DNA from 4 places in the Nonomuraea sp. NPDC050536 genome. Region 1 is predicted to be linked to each of the others. Evidence: riboswitches for the same ligand, from Rfam matches in the RefSeq annotation. Region 1 holds a riboswitch; each other region holds the start of a gene.
The links. Region 1 has a riboswitch for cyclic di-AMP ahead of ACIBHX_RS18630 (CHAP domain-containing protein). Riboswitches for the same ligand answer to the same signal wherever they lie in the genome.

Region 1 (3,332 bases):
CGATCCGGCGACCTTCAACCGATAGGGTGATCGGCATGGCGGACTTAGGGTGGGGCATCGCGGCGACCGGCGGCATCGCCAGGACCGTCGCCGCGGTCATCGCGGCAGAGCCCGGGATGCGGGTCGCGGCTGTCGCATCGCGCTCTCCGGAGCGGGCGGCCGCCTTCGCGGCCGAGTTCGGCGGCACGCCGTACGGCTCCTACGACGAGCTGTGCGCCGACCCCGAGGTGGACGCCGTCTACGTGGCCACCCCGCACGCCCAGCACCTGGAGGTGGCCGAGGCCGCGTTCGCGCACGGTAAGGCGGTGCTGTGCGAGAAGCCGCTGACCGCCTCCGTCGCCGACACCGAGCGCATGGTCCGGCTGGCCCGCCAGACCGGGGTCTTCCTGATGGAGGCCATGTGGATGCGCTTCAACCCGCTGATCCGCATGGTCAAGGAGTCCGTGACGGACGTCCGGTCGGTGCAGGCGTCCTTCGGCTTCGCGCAGCCCTTCGATCCCGCCCATCGGCTCTTCGCCCCTGCGCTGGGCGGCGGAGGGCTGCTCGACCTGGGCATCTACCCGTTCGGGCTGGCCCAGCTGCTGCTCGGCCAGCCTGCGTCGTTGCACGTGACGGGCTCGCTCGCGCCCACCGGGGTGGACGCTGAAGCGGGCGGCGTGTTGATCTACCCGTCCGGCGCCCGGGCGCTCGTGGACGTCTCTTTACTCGCCGCCTACCCGAACACGGCCACCGTGGTGGGCTCCTCGCTGCGTGCCGACATCGACGCGCCCTTCTGGGCGCCGCGCCGGGTCGTGCTGTCAGGACCCGGTGTGAGCCCCTCCGAGCACCTGCTCGATCCGGCCGAAAACGGCTACGCGGGCGAGCTTCGTGAGGTGCGCGACGCCCTGGCCGAGGGGCGCACGGAAAGCCCTGTCATGCCGCTGGATGAGAGCCTCGCGATGGCCGGGTTGCTGGACGAAGCACGGGGGCAGATCACCAAACTTTACCTTTAGGGATTTGTCACCCTCTTGCCGCATGTATTACTTTCTCCATGTCCGGGCAACCTTTTCGTTGCCACATCACAGGAAAACCCTGTGACCGCTGAGTCCGCCTCGCGCGGAGCCGGGGACCCACGTCCTTGGGGTGAATCGGCACCACGGTGCCGTAGGGCAGCTTCCACGCCCGAACCCGTCAGCTAACTCGGTAAGCGGCATGGAAGCAAGGAGATCTCCCACCCGATGGTCAAGCATCGTCTTACTCGTGCGCCCAAGATCGGTTACGCTCACGCCGTCCTCGGATTGACGGTCCTCACCACCGCCTTCGGCTCCCACGCGGCCCAGGCCGCCACCGCCGACACCGCCTCGGTGAAGGCGCCCGCCGCGCAGGTGATCACCGACGAGACCTACACGAAGACGCACACCGTCAAGGCGCACACTGTCAAGGCGAGGGTCACCGCGGCCCAGGTCCTGACGCTGGCCGCCAGGCAGATCGGCACCAGGGAAGACGCCAGCGGCGGTGGGACCAAGTTCCAGAAGTGGTACATGAACTCCCCGCGCGCCACGGAGACCGTCAGGCGCGACGGCGGCAGCAAGGCGGAGTACCGGAACGCCGCGTGGTGCGCCATGTTCGTCTCCTGGGTGGGCGAGCAGACCGGCGCCCGCTCCACCGTCGGCTGGGACGCCTACACCGTCACTTACGCCAAGTGGTTCAAGAACAACAAGCGCTGGGGCAACACCCCCAAGCCCGGCGCGGTCGTCTACTACGCCTGGGACGGCAGCAAGAGCCTCGACGACATCGACCACGTCGGCTTCGTCGTCAAGGACAACCACAACGGGACCATCACCACGATCGAGGGCAACACCGGCAACGGTGAGGTCGAGAAGCGCGTCCGCCCCAAGTCCCAGGTCGTCGGCTACGGCTACCCCGAGTACGCCTCCTGACCCCTCCCCGCCGTTGCGTGTCCTGCCGGTCATGATCGATCCCCCATTCGTGAAGTTCACGATCGTGGACAAGACCGGCCGGGACACCGTTGTCAGCGGGACGGGTGAGCTGCTGTGATGGCCCGGTGACCGACGCTCATCGCACGGTTGAGACCGTCTGGCGGATCGAGGCGGCCCGGCTGATCGCCGGGCTGACGGGCCTCGTCCGCGACCTGGGCCTGGCCGAGGAGCTGGCGCAGGACGCCCTGGTAGCCGCGCTGGAGCAGTGGCCGGAGACGGGCGTGCCGCGCAACCCGGGCGCCTGGCTGATGACGGTGGCCAAGCGGCGGGCGATCGACCTGATCAGGCGCCAGCAGAACTACGAGCGCAAGCTCGCCGAGATCGGTCACGCTCTGGACGACACCGAGCACCTGCCCGAGGTCGACGAGATCGAGGACGACCTGCTGCGGCTGGTGTTCACCGCCTGCCATCCGGTGCTGTCCACCGAGGCAAGGGTGGCGCTCACGCTCAAGGTGCTCGGCGGGCTGACCACCGACGAGATCGCCCGGGCTTTCCTGGTGCCGGAGCCGACGGTGGCCCAGCGGATCGTCCGCGCGAAGCGGACGCTGGCCGACAAGGGCGTGCCGTTCGAGGTACCGCAGGGCGCGGAGCTGGCGGGACGGCTCACGTCCGTCCTCGAGGTCATCTACCTGATCTTCAACGAAGGCTACTCGGCGACCGCCGGTGACGACTGGATGCGCCCGGGGCTGTGCGAGGACGCGCTGCGCCTGGGCCGCGTCCTGGCCGGGCTGATGCCCGCGGAGCCCGAGGTGCACGGGCTGGTCGCGCTGATGGAGATCCAGCAGTCGCGCTCGGCCGCCCGGGTGGGCCCGTCGGGCGAGCCCGTGCTGCTGCTCGAGCAGGACCGCGCCCGCTGGGACCGGCCGCACATCACCCGCGGCCTGGAGTCGCTGGAGCGCGCCGGGACGCTCAGCGCCGCGCGCGGCCCCTACACGCTGCAGGCCGCCATCGCTGCCTGCCATGCCAGGGCGCTGACGCCGGAGTCGACCGACTGGCCGCGGATCGCCGCCCTCTACGAGGAGCTGGCCCACCTGTCGCCCTCCCCCGTCATCGAGCTGAACCGCGCCGTCGCGCTGTCGATGGCGTACGGCCCGGCGGTCGGGCTCGAGCTGATCGACCAGCTCGTCGACGACCCCTCGCTCAAGGCCTACCACCTGCTGCCGAGCGTCCGCGGCGACCTGCTGTTCAAGCTCGGCCGCCGGGAGGAGGCGCGCGCGGAGTTCGAGCGCGCCGCCACGCTCACGCGCAACGAGCGCGAGCGCGTCCTGCTCGCCGCCCGCGCCCAGGCCTGCGATCCCGCCTGACCCTGGCGCCAGGCCCACAGGGCGGCGTTACGGCGGGCACCACGCACGC
Region 2 (3,332 bases), on a different contig from region 1:
GCGCGCTCGGCGCCGCGATCGTCGACCACGGCAGCGGGATGGCGCTCGGCACGCTGGGCGGCTCCAAGGACCTGGATCTCCAGGTGGCGGCGGCGGGCAACACCGAGGTGGTGAAGGCCAAGCTGCGCACGATGGACTCGCTCGGGCTCAAGGACGTGATCGAGGACATCCTCATCACGCTGACCGGGCAGTACCACATCATCCGCCCGATCACCGGCAGGGGCGGCAAGGGGCTGTTCCTCTACCTCGCGCTCGACCGGACCAGGGCCAATCTGGCCCTGGCCAGGCACCACCTCAAGGCGATCGAGGAGAAGCTGGAGATCTGACGGCCGCGCGGCCCGCGCGGAAGGCGCGGGCCGCGTCAGCCGGCCGTGTGCTTGGCGATGGCGCCGACGATCTCCGGCCAGAGCGGGCGCGGGAAGTCGTGGCCCATGCCGGGGAAGGTGAGCAGCCGGGCGCCGGGGACGGCCGCGGCGGTGGCCTGCCCGCCGACCAGCGGCACGAGCTGGTCGTCCTCGCCGTGGATGACGAGCGTGGGCACGCGGACCCCGGCCAGCGCCTCGGTCCTGTCGGGCGAGGCCATGATGGCGGCGAGCTGGCGGGCGGTCCCGTCCGGGTCCCAGGCCCGGTCGTAGGCCGTCCCGGTCATCCGGGTGACCCGCTCATGGTCGAACGGAAAGCCGGGTGAGCCGATGATCGACCAGGTGTGGAGCTCGTGCTCGATGAGCGCCTCGCGCTCCGACGGCGGCGCCGACATGAGCACCGCCAGCGCGGCCTCCGTCGGCGGGGAGATCGACGGTCCCGGCGTCGACATGATCGAGGTGAGCGTGAGCACCCGCTCGGGGTGCCGGACGGCCAGCGCCTGGGCGATCATGCCGCCCATGGAGGCGCCCACGATGTGCGCCGCCTCCCAGCCGAGCGCGTCGAGCAGCCCGGCGGCGTCGTCGGCCATGTCCTCCAGCAAATAGGGAGGATCGCCCGCCTGTGGCAGGTGGGTGGACAGGCCCGAGTCGCGGTTGTCGTAGCGGACGACGTGGTGGCCGTGCTCGGCCAGAAGGCCGCACAGGTCGTCGTCCCAGTGGATGAGCTGGGCGCCGAGGCCCATGATCAGCAGAAGGGGCCGCCCGTCGGGCGACCCCATGCTCTCGTAGACGATCTCGATGCCGTTGACGGGAACGCGCGTGGTCACCCGATCAGAATGGCATTCTAGTTTCTCGACGTAAAGAGGAAAGGGCCCTCCACGCGGCCGTCCAGGGGGAAGGGGCGGCCGCGAGGAGGACCCTGGTATCAGCGGCGGACGAGCTTGCGCAGCTTGTCCTGGCCGAGCACGAGCCCACCGCCGAGGATGGCCAGGCCGCCGGCGATGGCGAACCCGCCGACGCCGTTCGACTCGTTGACCGGCTGGGCGGCGGCGGCAGCAGCCACCGCGGCGTTCAGCGGGGCGGGCTTGTCCTGCGAGGGCTTGGCAGGCAGCGCGGCCTGGGCCGGAGCGTCCGGCTGCTTGGGCGCGGGCTTCGGCTTCGGGGCCTGGGGCAGGACGATCTTCGGCGGCTTGGCCGGGTTGTGGTCCATACGCGCCCACGCGCCGGTGGAGAAGGAGACGGGGTAGTTCTTCTTGCCCGCGCCGCCGCCCCACTTGGTGATGACGTAGCTGACCTTGATGTGGCCCTCGCCACCGACGCCGTCGACGCCGAGCGTGGAGGAGTTGAACTTGCCACCGGTGAGATGGGCGAAGGTCTTGGCGTCCAGGTCGAGCATGACACCGCTGCTGGAGGGGGTACCTGGGCCGCGGTCGCCGACGAAGAACGGCGCCTTCTTGCCCTTGTAGATGACGTAGCCCTCGGTGAACAGGGGCCAGCTGGGGCTGGCGACCAGGCCCTTCTGCATGGGCTTGCCGCTGGCGGGCAGGCCGGTGTCACCGGCGCGGCCGGAGGAGTCGTCCCAGAAGTAGGAGGCGGTGGTCGCTCCCTTGAGCAGGGGCCTCTTCTGGTCGAAGGAGTCGGCGTGGGCGGCGGTGGTGCTGATGGTCAGCGCGCTGATGAGACCGGCGCCGAGCAGGGCGAAAGAACGCATGCCAAAAAGGGCAGACATGGAAAAGCAAAGTCCTTCGTGTGGAGACAGGGCAAAGCGCTCAATCAGCAGGGCGTAGCCGGGCAGAAGGCCATACGGTCACTACGCAGAGCGCAGGGGGGAAAGCTGTGGGGGGAAGCTGTGGGGAAGCGCGCCGTCAGTCGGCTGCGGCAGGGTGTGACTCTGTGCGCGGCGGGGGAGCGTGCATGTGAGTAAAGTCCTCTCCATCTCGCCTACCGGGTTAGCTGACGGGTTCGGACGTGGAGATGCCCTACCGGCTCGCGAGCCGGATTCACCCCAAGGAACGTGGTTCCCCGGTTCCCGCGGTGCGGGATTCGGCGCCTGCTGGCGGCCTCTTCCTTGTGAAGGGCACGGTCACCAGCTGGTAACGCAAAGGACTCTATGGGCCAAATCCGGCAAAAGCAAAACAAAACCCATGAAAAGGGCAGAAGATCTACCTTTGTGGGTCAAAAGAGAGGGGGTACGGCAAGCCGTACCCCCTAGAAACACCAGCGTCAGCCGCCGCTCTTGCGCCGGAACGCGCGCTTGCTGCCGGCCGGACCGTGAGCCCCGTGAATCTTCGACGGATCCCCGCCCCTGCCACCCGCGGCCGTGTCGGCGTTCTGGTTGCGCTTGCGCTCCAGGGCCTCACGGAACTTGCGCTTCATCTCGTCCTCGGGAGTCTCGCTGACTTCCTGCTCCGGTGTTTCCGCCATGAGGACCTCCTGGTGTTGGGGACCCTCAAAGTTTCTCACGATGCCAAACCCGCCTCCACCTTGACCTGCGCCTGCGAGTTGCGCGCCATCACGCCGCCGCGCAGCGCCAGGATCGCCACGAGCGCGATGGCGGCGCCCGCGACGCCCAGCATCGGGATGACCTCCGCGGCCGCGGCGGCGTGCGCGGCGGGCAGCCCGTGGCGCGGCGCCTGGCTCGCTATCACGGAGGTGTAGGCGGTGCCGGCGAAGGCGAGCGCGACCGAGCCGCCGACCTGGCGGAAGAAGGTCAGGTTGGCCGAGGCCACGCCGATGTGCTGCGGTGGCACCGACTGCTGCGCGGCCACGGTGAGCCCCGACAACATCGGGCCCATGCCCAGCCCGATCAGCACCATCCAGCCCGCCAGCAGCCAGGGCGAGGTGTCGACGGCCAGATTCACGCACAGCAGCGTGCCCGCGATCAGCAGGAACGGCGAGGCCATCAGCCACGGCTTGTACTGGCGGGTCCTGGTCATCAGGGCGCCCATGATGATGCTGCCCGACACCATG
Region 3 (3,332 bases), on a different contig from region 1:
CATGGACATCAGACATCACGGGAATTTATCACCTTTGTGATCGATCTGGCTCGGCTGTCAGTTCATCGAGATGTGCACGTGGTCGTAGTGGTTCTCGGTGATGCTGCCGCGGTCCTCCATGGCGCGCCAGCCTGAGCCCATGTTGATGCGCTGCTTCCAGATCACGTACTTCACGCCGAGCTTGTCCTGGTTCTTCAGCGCCCAGGCCGCGATCTGATCGCCCAGCGTGTTGTTGGCGGCGCCGGGCATCGTGCCGCCTGAGCTCATCATGAAGTCGCAGGCGCGCCCGAGCGGATGCTCGCCGCCACCGCCGGAGCGGAAGCAGCCGACGTCGAAGGGCAGCTTGAAGTTCTTCTCGATCAGGCCGCGGATCGTGCGCATGCGCGGCGTGATGTTGTCGGAGCCGCCGGGCAGCTCGGGCGCCCAGGATCCGTCGGACTTGCGGCCGGGCCCGTAGGGGATGAGGTTCTGCAGCCTCTGCTGGATGTCCTTGATGAGCCCCTCGGCCTGGTCCTTCTCCTTGCCGACGTCGTCGGCGTTGGCCTTGATCCGCGCGGCCAGCGCGGCCGCGTCGTCGGAGGCCTGCTTCGTCTCGTCACGGGCGGTGGTCACCGCCTGCACCATCGCCACCTGGTCGGAGGTGAGCTGCTCGAGTACGGCGGCGCCGCTGCCGGTCGGTGGCGGGATCAGGCTGGACAGCGCCGGGTCGCCGTTCTGGTAGCGGAGCGTGGCCAGCTCGGCCACCTTCCGCTCGGCCTGGTCGAGCCCCTGCTGGGCGGTGGCCAGGCGCTGCTTGGCGGTCTCGGCCGCCTTCTTGGCCTTGGTCAGCTCGACCCGCTTGGCGTTGTAGGACTCGATGAGCGTGTCGATCTTGCTGTTGAGCTGCTTCAGCTCGGCGCGGAGTTGCTTCTCCGTGGGCTTGGGGGCCGCCGAGGCGGGAGTAGTGGCGCTGAGGGCCACGGCTGTGGCGGCGATGAGGCCGATGGCGAAGTTCGCCCGTGCCACGTGGGGGTTCCTCTCCCTCTGCCGACCGGGTTAGCTGACGGGTTCGGGCGTGGGAGCTTCCCTACCACTTGCGTGGATTCACCCCGGAGTGCGGTGGGTCCCCGGCTCCCGGGCGACGCGCCCGGGATTAGGCATGCAACGGGTGTTACGACCGATGCGTGAGGGATACTAGTCGTATATCCGGGGTAATGCGACTCCAAGGCGAAATCAATTAGTGATCTACCTGTGATCGAAGCATGCGGGCCGCCTCCTCCGGCAGCACGTCGTTGACGAAGGCGCCCATCGCCGACTCCGACCCCGCCAGGTACTTCAGCTTCCCCGGCGCCCGCCTGATGCTGAACAGCTCCAGGTGCAGGTATCCCAGCTCGCGCCGCTGCCGCACCGGCGCCTGGTGCCAGGACGCGATGTACGGCATGGCCACCCCGAACAGCCCGTCAAGCGCCCGCAGCACCGAGGTGTAGAGCGGCGCGAACGCGGCCCGTTCCGCCTCCGACAGCGCCGCGAGGTCCGGAACCTGGCGGTGCGGGTAGACGTGTACCTCGAACGGCCAGCGCGCCGCGGCGGGCACGAAGGCGGTCCACAGGTCGTTGGCGGCCACCACCCGGGTCCCGGCGGCGCGCTCGGCGGTGAGCACGTCGGCGAACAGGGTGGGGCGCTTCTCCGCGGCGGCCAGGTGGAGCTTGGTGCGCGGCGTGATGTAGGGGTAGGCGTAGATCTGACCGTGCGGGTGGGGGAGCGTGATGCCGATCTCCTCGCCCCGGTTCTCGAAGACGAAGACCTGCTCGACGCCCTCGATCCCGGACAGCTCCGCCGTACGGTCGGCCCAGGCCTCCATGACCAGTTCCACCTGCGCGTCGGACAGCCGCGAGAAGGAGGAGTCGTGGTCGGAGGTGAAGCAGACCACTTCGCACCGCCCCACGCCCGGACGGACCTCACTCAGCCCGCCCACATCGTGATAAGCCCCGAAATTTCCAGAGAAAGAGGGGAAGCGGTTCTCGAACACCACCACGTCGTATTCGTGGGCCGGGATCTCCGACAGCCGCGTGTCCGTGGACGGGCACAGCGGGCACTCGTCTGCCGGGGGCAGGAACGTGCGCGTCTGCCGGTGCCCGGCGATCGCGATCCACTCCTCGGTCAGCGGGTCGTACCGCAGCTCGGAAGCCACCGGCCTGGGATCGAGCGCCCGCCGGTCGATCGCGCTCCTGTCGGCGTCGTCACGCTGATCGAAGTAGATCAACTCTCGGCCGTCCGCCAGGTGGGTGATGGTGCGCTTCACTGCGAGCCCTCCGCGATGATCAGTTCTCCGGCCCGTTCGGCCAGCTCGGTACGTGCTTCCTGCGGCATCCCGGAGTCGGTGATGACCACGTCGGCCTCGGCCAGCTCGGCGATCGTGCTGATGCCGACCGTGTTCCACTTGGTGTGGTCGGCGGGCACGACCAGCCGGTGCGCCGCCGCTACCAGCTCCCTGTCGGTCTCGGACTCCAGCAGGTTCGGCGTGGTGAACCCGGCGCGCACGCTCATCCCGTGCACCCCCAGGAAGAGCGTGTCCACGTGCAGGCGCCGGATCGCGGCCACGGCCACGGGCCCGACCAGCGCGTCGGAGGGCGTGCGCACGCCGCCGGTCAGCACGACCGTGCGGTCGGCGCGCGGGTTGCGGTGGAAGACGTCGGCGACCGGGATCGAGTTCGTGATCACCGTCAGCTCGGGAACGCTGATGAGGTGGTGGGCCAGGGCCCACGTCGTGGTCCCCGCCGACAGGGCCACCGCGGTGCCCGGCCGTACCAGCTCGGCGGCGCGACGCGCGATGGCCTCCTTCTCGCCCTGCTGGCGGGAGGACTTGGCGGTGAAGCCCGGCTCCTCGGTCGAGCCGGGCCCGAGGGCGGTGGCGCCGCCGTGCACCTTCTCCAGCAGCCCGCGCTCGGCGAGCACCTCCAGGTCACGGCGGATCGTCATGTCGGAGACGCCCAGCTCGCGCACCAGGTCGGCGACCCGGACACCACCGGTGCTGCGTACTCGCTCGAGGATCGTCTGCTGCCGCTGCTGTGCGAGCACGCCCCCTCCTTCCAACACATTCCACCAAATTATGACACGACTATGTTGGGGAATGTCGCTTGTGTTTGAGCGGCGGGCGCGAGAGGTTGGATCTAGGACCTGTGGAAGGAGATCTCATGGCCAGGCGCGCACGCAAGGGCAGGGCTCGCAAGAAGAAGAGGTCGAACCACGGCAAGCGCCCTAACGCGAACTGACGAGCTCCCGCACCACGGCCGAGACGGCGCGGTGGAACGTGGGATACGCATAGATCATCTCGTCGAGCCGCTGGAGCGGGA
Region 4 (3,332 bases), on a different contig from region 1:
GATCCCGACCGCGAAGGCGCTCATGCCGCCGCTCATGGTGCCCGTGCGCCAGTCGTAGCTGGCGAGCAACACGGCGGTGAAGATGGCGCCGATGATCAGGCCGATCACGACGAAGATGACGATGTCGATGATCCTGGCCACCAGGCGCTGCCACCACTCGGCCAGCGGCGCGGGCGCGCCGGGCGGCTGGACGCCGACCGGCTGGCCGTAACCGGGCTGACCGTAGGCCGGCTGGCCGTAGCCCTGCTGGGGCTGGCCGTAGCCGGGCTGGCCGTACTGCTGCTGACCCGGCTGGGCGTAGCCGGGCTGGCCGTACTGCTGCTGGCCGTAACCCGGCTGGTCACCGTAGCCAGGCTGCGACTGCGGCTGCTGGCCGTAGTCCGGCTGGGACTGGGGCTGCTGCCCGTACTGCGGGCCCGAAGGCTGCTGGCCGTACTGCGGGTCCGAGGGCTGCTGGCCGTACTGCTGCCCGTAACCCGGCTGCGATTGGGGCTGCTGCCCGTACTGCGGCTGGGAAGGCGGCTGCTGACCATACTGCTGGGACTGCGGCTGCTGCCCGTAACCGGGCTGCTGGCCGTACTGAGGCTGCTGCCCGTAGCCGGGCTGCTGCTGGCCGTACTGCGGTTGCTGGCCGTACTGCTGCTGCCCCTGCTGGGGCTGCTGGCCGTACTGCTGCTGCTGGCCATATCCGGGCTGCTGCCCGTAATTGGGCTGCTGGTTGTAGTCATCGGCCCGGTAACCCACGACCGTCACGTCCGGGTCGGGCTCGCCTTGGGGCCGGCCCACGTTCTGCTGGCCGTATTCGGGAGTCCCGGCAGCATTCTCGCCGGAATCGTCCTGTGGATACGGCGGCTGTCCGGTGCTCACCGTGTCACCTCGCTTCGAGTGCGCATGTGGCACATGCCTGTGTGGCCCAACGTATCGGCATAGGTATCAACAATCATCTTTCCCATTAGTCAAGGACCGAGTCACCCGGTGTCAAGTGGAGCAGCATCCTGGTGTTGCCCAGGGTGTTCGGCTTGACGTGTTCCAGATCAAGGAACTCGGCCACACCCTCGTCATACGAGGCCAGCAGTTCGGCGTAGACCTCGGGTGAGACCGGGGTGCCCTGGATCGGGCGGAAACCATGTCGGGCGAAGAAGTCGACCTCGAATGTGAGGCAGAAAACCCGGCGCAGACCGAGCTCCTTCGCGGTGTGGATCAAGGCCGAGACGATTCTGTGACCGACCCCCAGCCCGCGGAATTCCGGATCGACCGCCAGCGTGCGGATCTCGGCGAGATCCTCCCAGAGAACGTGCAGCGCGCCGCAGCCGACGATCTGCCCACCCCGCTCGGCCACCCAGAACTCCTGCACGTCCTCGTACAGGGTCACGGTGGCCTTCTCCAGCAGGCGTGGACCTGCACCGGCATAGGCGTCGACGAGTCGCCTGATCATCCTGACGTCGGGCGTGCGGGCACGCCGCACCGCGACCTCGGGGACCTCGGTTTCACTGACTGCCAGCTCGGCGGCCTGCTCCATGGGCGCTCAGCCTACCGATCCCATTACGGCTCATCCCTAACTCTTCCGTATACGAGTAGTAGTCACATGATGTGGCCATACGACCACGATCAGCCTTTCAACCTGGAATCCCATCAGGCGCGGTCAAAGCTGGGGCAAACAGGACGTAAAGTCGATCCTGCACGGCTGTCCGCGTGATCCCCTCGTGACCCTCCGGTTGCGAAACCTCTACGGACTTGGCAGTTCTGGTTGAGCACGAACCGCAGGTGCACTAGTGTCCACCGTCGATGTCACCCTTCTGGGTGACGCGCCCAATCCCCGCAAGGGGAGCCGGGGACCCACCGGTGGCCACGCGCCATCACCGGGGTGAATCCGAGCACCGCCGCTCGGTAGGGCTGCTCCGGCCCGAACCCGTCAGCTAACCCGGTAGGCGCCGCAGAAAGGAGCTGGTTGGTGAAGCGCACGCGCGACCGCGGGGGGAAGCAGGCGGGCAAGAATGCCCGCCCTCCGGAACGTCTCGCCCGCAGGCTCGCCGTCGTCGCCACCACCCTGACGGCCTTAGTGCTTGCCCTGCCCGTGACCTCCGCCACCGCCGCGCCCAAGCCCTCGCTGAAGGAACTGTCGGCCCAGGTGCAGGCGATGCACACACAGATCGAGACGCTGACCGAGCAGTACAACGGTCAGCGCGAGCGGCTGAAGACCGCCAAGAAGTCGGTCGAGATCGCCAAGAAGACGCTCGCCGACAGCAACGCCCAGCTCGAGTCCAAGCGCGCGATCGCCTCCGAGCTGGCCACGAACGAGTACATCTCCGGCGGCCTCGGCAAGGCCCTGGCCTTCGCCGGATCCACCGACCCCAACACCTTCCTCGACCGGGCGGCCACCACCTACGTCATCGAGGAGCAGCAGGGCGCTGCGGTCAACCAGATCACCCAGGCGATGGAAACCGCCCAGCGCGCCCGCGACAGCGCCAACGCCCGCATCACCGAGGTGCAGAAGCTCGTCACCGACCTCTCCGACAAGCGCGACAAGATCAGCAAGCTGGTCGCCAAGGTCGAGAGCAACCTCTACAAGCGCGCCATCGGCGAGGCCGGCCGCCCCGGCACCCGCGCGGTCAAGGTCAACCTGCCCGTCGTCGGCTCCGGCAAGGCCGCCGCGGCGGCCCGCTGGGCGCTCACCCAGCAGCTCAAGCCGTACGTCTGGGGCGCCGCAGGGCCGAGCACCTACGACTGCTCGGGCCTGGTCATGGCCGCCTACCAGACCGTCGGCATCTCACTGCCGCACTACACGGGCGACCAGTGGACGGCCGGACGGCACATCTCCCGCGAGGAGCTCCAGCCGGGCGACCTGGTCTTCTTCTACAGCGACCTGCACCACGTGGGCATCTACATCGGCGGCGGCATGATGGTCCACGCCCCCCAGACCGGCGACGTCGTCCGCATCGCCCCCCTCGGCAACCGCCCCTTCGCAGGCGCCGTCCGCATCGCCGACTAATTCCTCTCCAGCGTCCCGCCTGCGGTTCCCGTAAGGCGGGACTGCTTTTGTCCGGCGACCCCCGCCGCACGGGGTTTGTACTGTCGGCAGCTTTGTACGCCGGTGCGGTGCCCGAGTGCCACGATCACGGGGCGCCGTGGCGGCGAGGTGGGGGCGCCGACTCGCCGGAAGCGCCGGTCGCGGGTCCTCAGCCGAAGTACGGAGGGCGGCGGGTGGGGGCGGCTCGCCGTACAGGAAACAAGCCGTACAGGAAACAAGGGGTGGGGCGGCTTGCCGTACACGGAACAAGCAGGTGGGACGGCTCGCCGTACATCAAAAGAGCAGGGGAGGTGCGGGTGGAACG

Region 2: it holds a riboswitch for cyclic di-AMP, as region 1 does, so the genes downstream of both, ACIBHX_RS17880 (hypothetical protein) here and ACIBHX_RS18630 (CHAP domain-containing protein) in region 1, are expected to answer to the same signal.
Region 3: it holds a riboswitch for cyclic di-AMP, as region 1 does, so the genes downstream of both, ACIBHX_RS35795 (coiled-coil domain-containing protein) here and ACIBHX_RS18630 (CHAP domain-containing protein) in region 1, are expected to answer to the same signal.
Region 4: it holds a riboswitch for cyclic di-AMP, as region 1 does, so the genes downstream of both, ACIBHX_RS49455 (NlpC/P60 family protein) here and ACIBHX_RS18630 (CHAP domain-containing protein) in region 1, are expected to answer to the same signal.

The regions. Positions count from the first base shown of each region.
Region 1 covers NZ_JBITHD010000006.1:7,335-10,666, forward strand. Annotated here, with positions in the region: partial or broken gene ACIBHX_RS18620 (aldo/keto reductase) at 1-25, shown strand, start outside; gene ACIBHX_RS18625 (Gfo/Idh/MocA family protein) at 36-992, shown strand; cyclic di-AMP (ydaO/yuaA leader) riboswitch at 1,069-1,204, shown strand; gene ACIBHX_RS18630 (CHAP domain-containing protein) at 1,218-1,919, shown strand; gene ACIBHX_RS18635 (RNA polymerase sigma factor) at 2,045-3,283, shown strand.
Region 2 covers NZ_JBITHD010000005.1:400,283-403,614, reverse strand. Annotated here, with positions in the region: gene ACIBHX_RS17890 (hypothetical protein) at 1-326, shown strand, start outside; gene ACIBHX_RS17885 (alpha/beta fold hydrolase) at 362-1,189, opposite strand; gene ACIBHX_RS17880 (hypothetical protein) at 1,288-2,073, opposite strand; cyclic di-AMP (ydaO/yuaA leader) riboswitch at 2,286-2,421, opposite strand; gene ACIBHX_RS17875 (DUF5302 domain-containing protein) at 2,586-2,786, opposite strand; gene ACIBHX_RS17870 (MDR family MFS transporter) at 2,822-3,332, opposite strand, start outside.
Region 3 covers NZ_JBITHD010000015.1:262,919-266,250, forward strand. Annotated here, with positions in the region: gene ACIBHX_RS35795 (coiled-coil domain-containing protein) at 58-1,005, opposite strand; cyclic di-AMP (ydaO/yuaA leader) riboswitch at 1,011-1,149, opposite strand; gene galT (galactose-1-phosphate uridylyltransferase) at 1,217-2,281, opposite strand; gene ACIBHX_RS35805 (DeoR/GlpR family DNA-binding transcription regulator) at 2,278-3,057, opposite strand; gene ACIBHX_RS35810 (50S ribosomal protein bL37) at 3,174-3,251, shown strand; gene ACIBHX_RS35815 (dihydrolipoyl dehydrogenase family protein) at 3,238-3,332, opposite strand, start outside.
Region 4 covers NZ_JBITHD010000034.1:79,919-83,250, reverse strand. Annotated here, with positions in the region: gene ACIBHX_RS49465 (RDD family protein) at 1-867, opposite strand, end outside; gene ACIBHX_RS49460 (amino-acid N-acetyltransferase) at 953-1,519, opposite strand; cyclic di-AMP (ydaO/yuaA leader) riboswitch at 1,797-1,946, shown strand; gene ACIBHX_RS49455 (NlpC/P60 family protein) at 1,952-2,989, shown strand.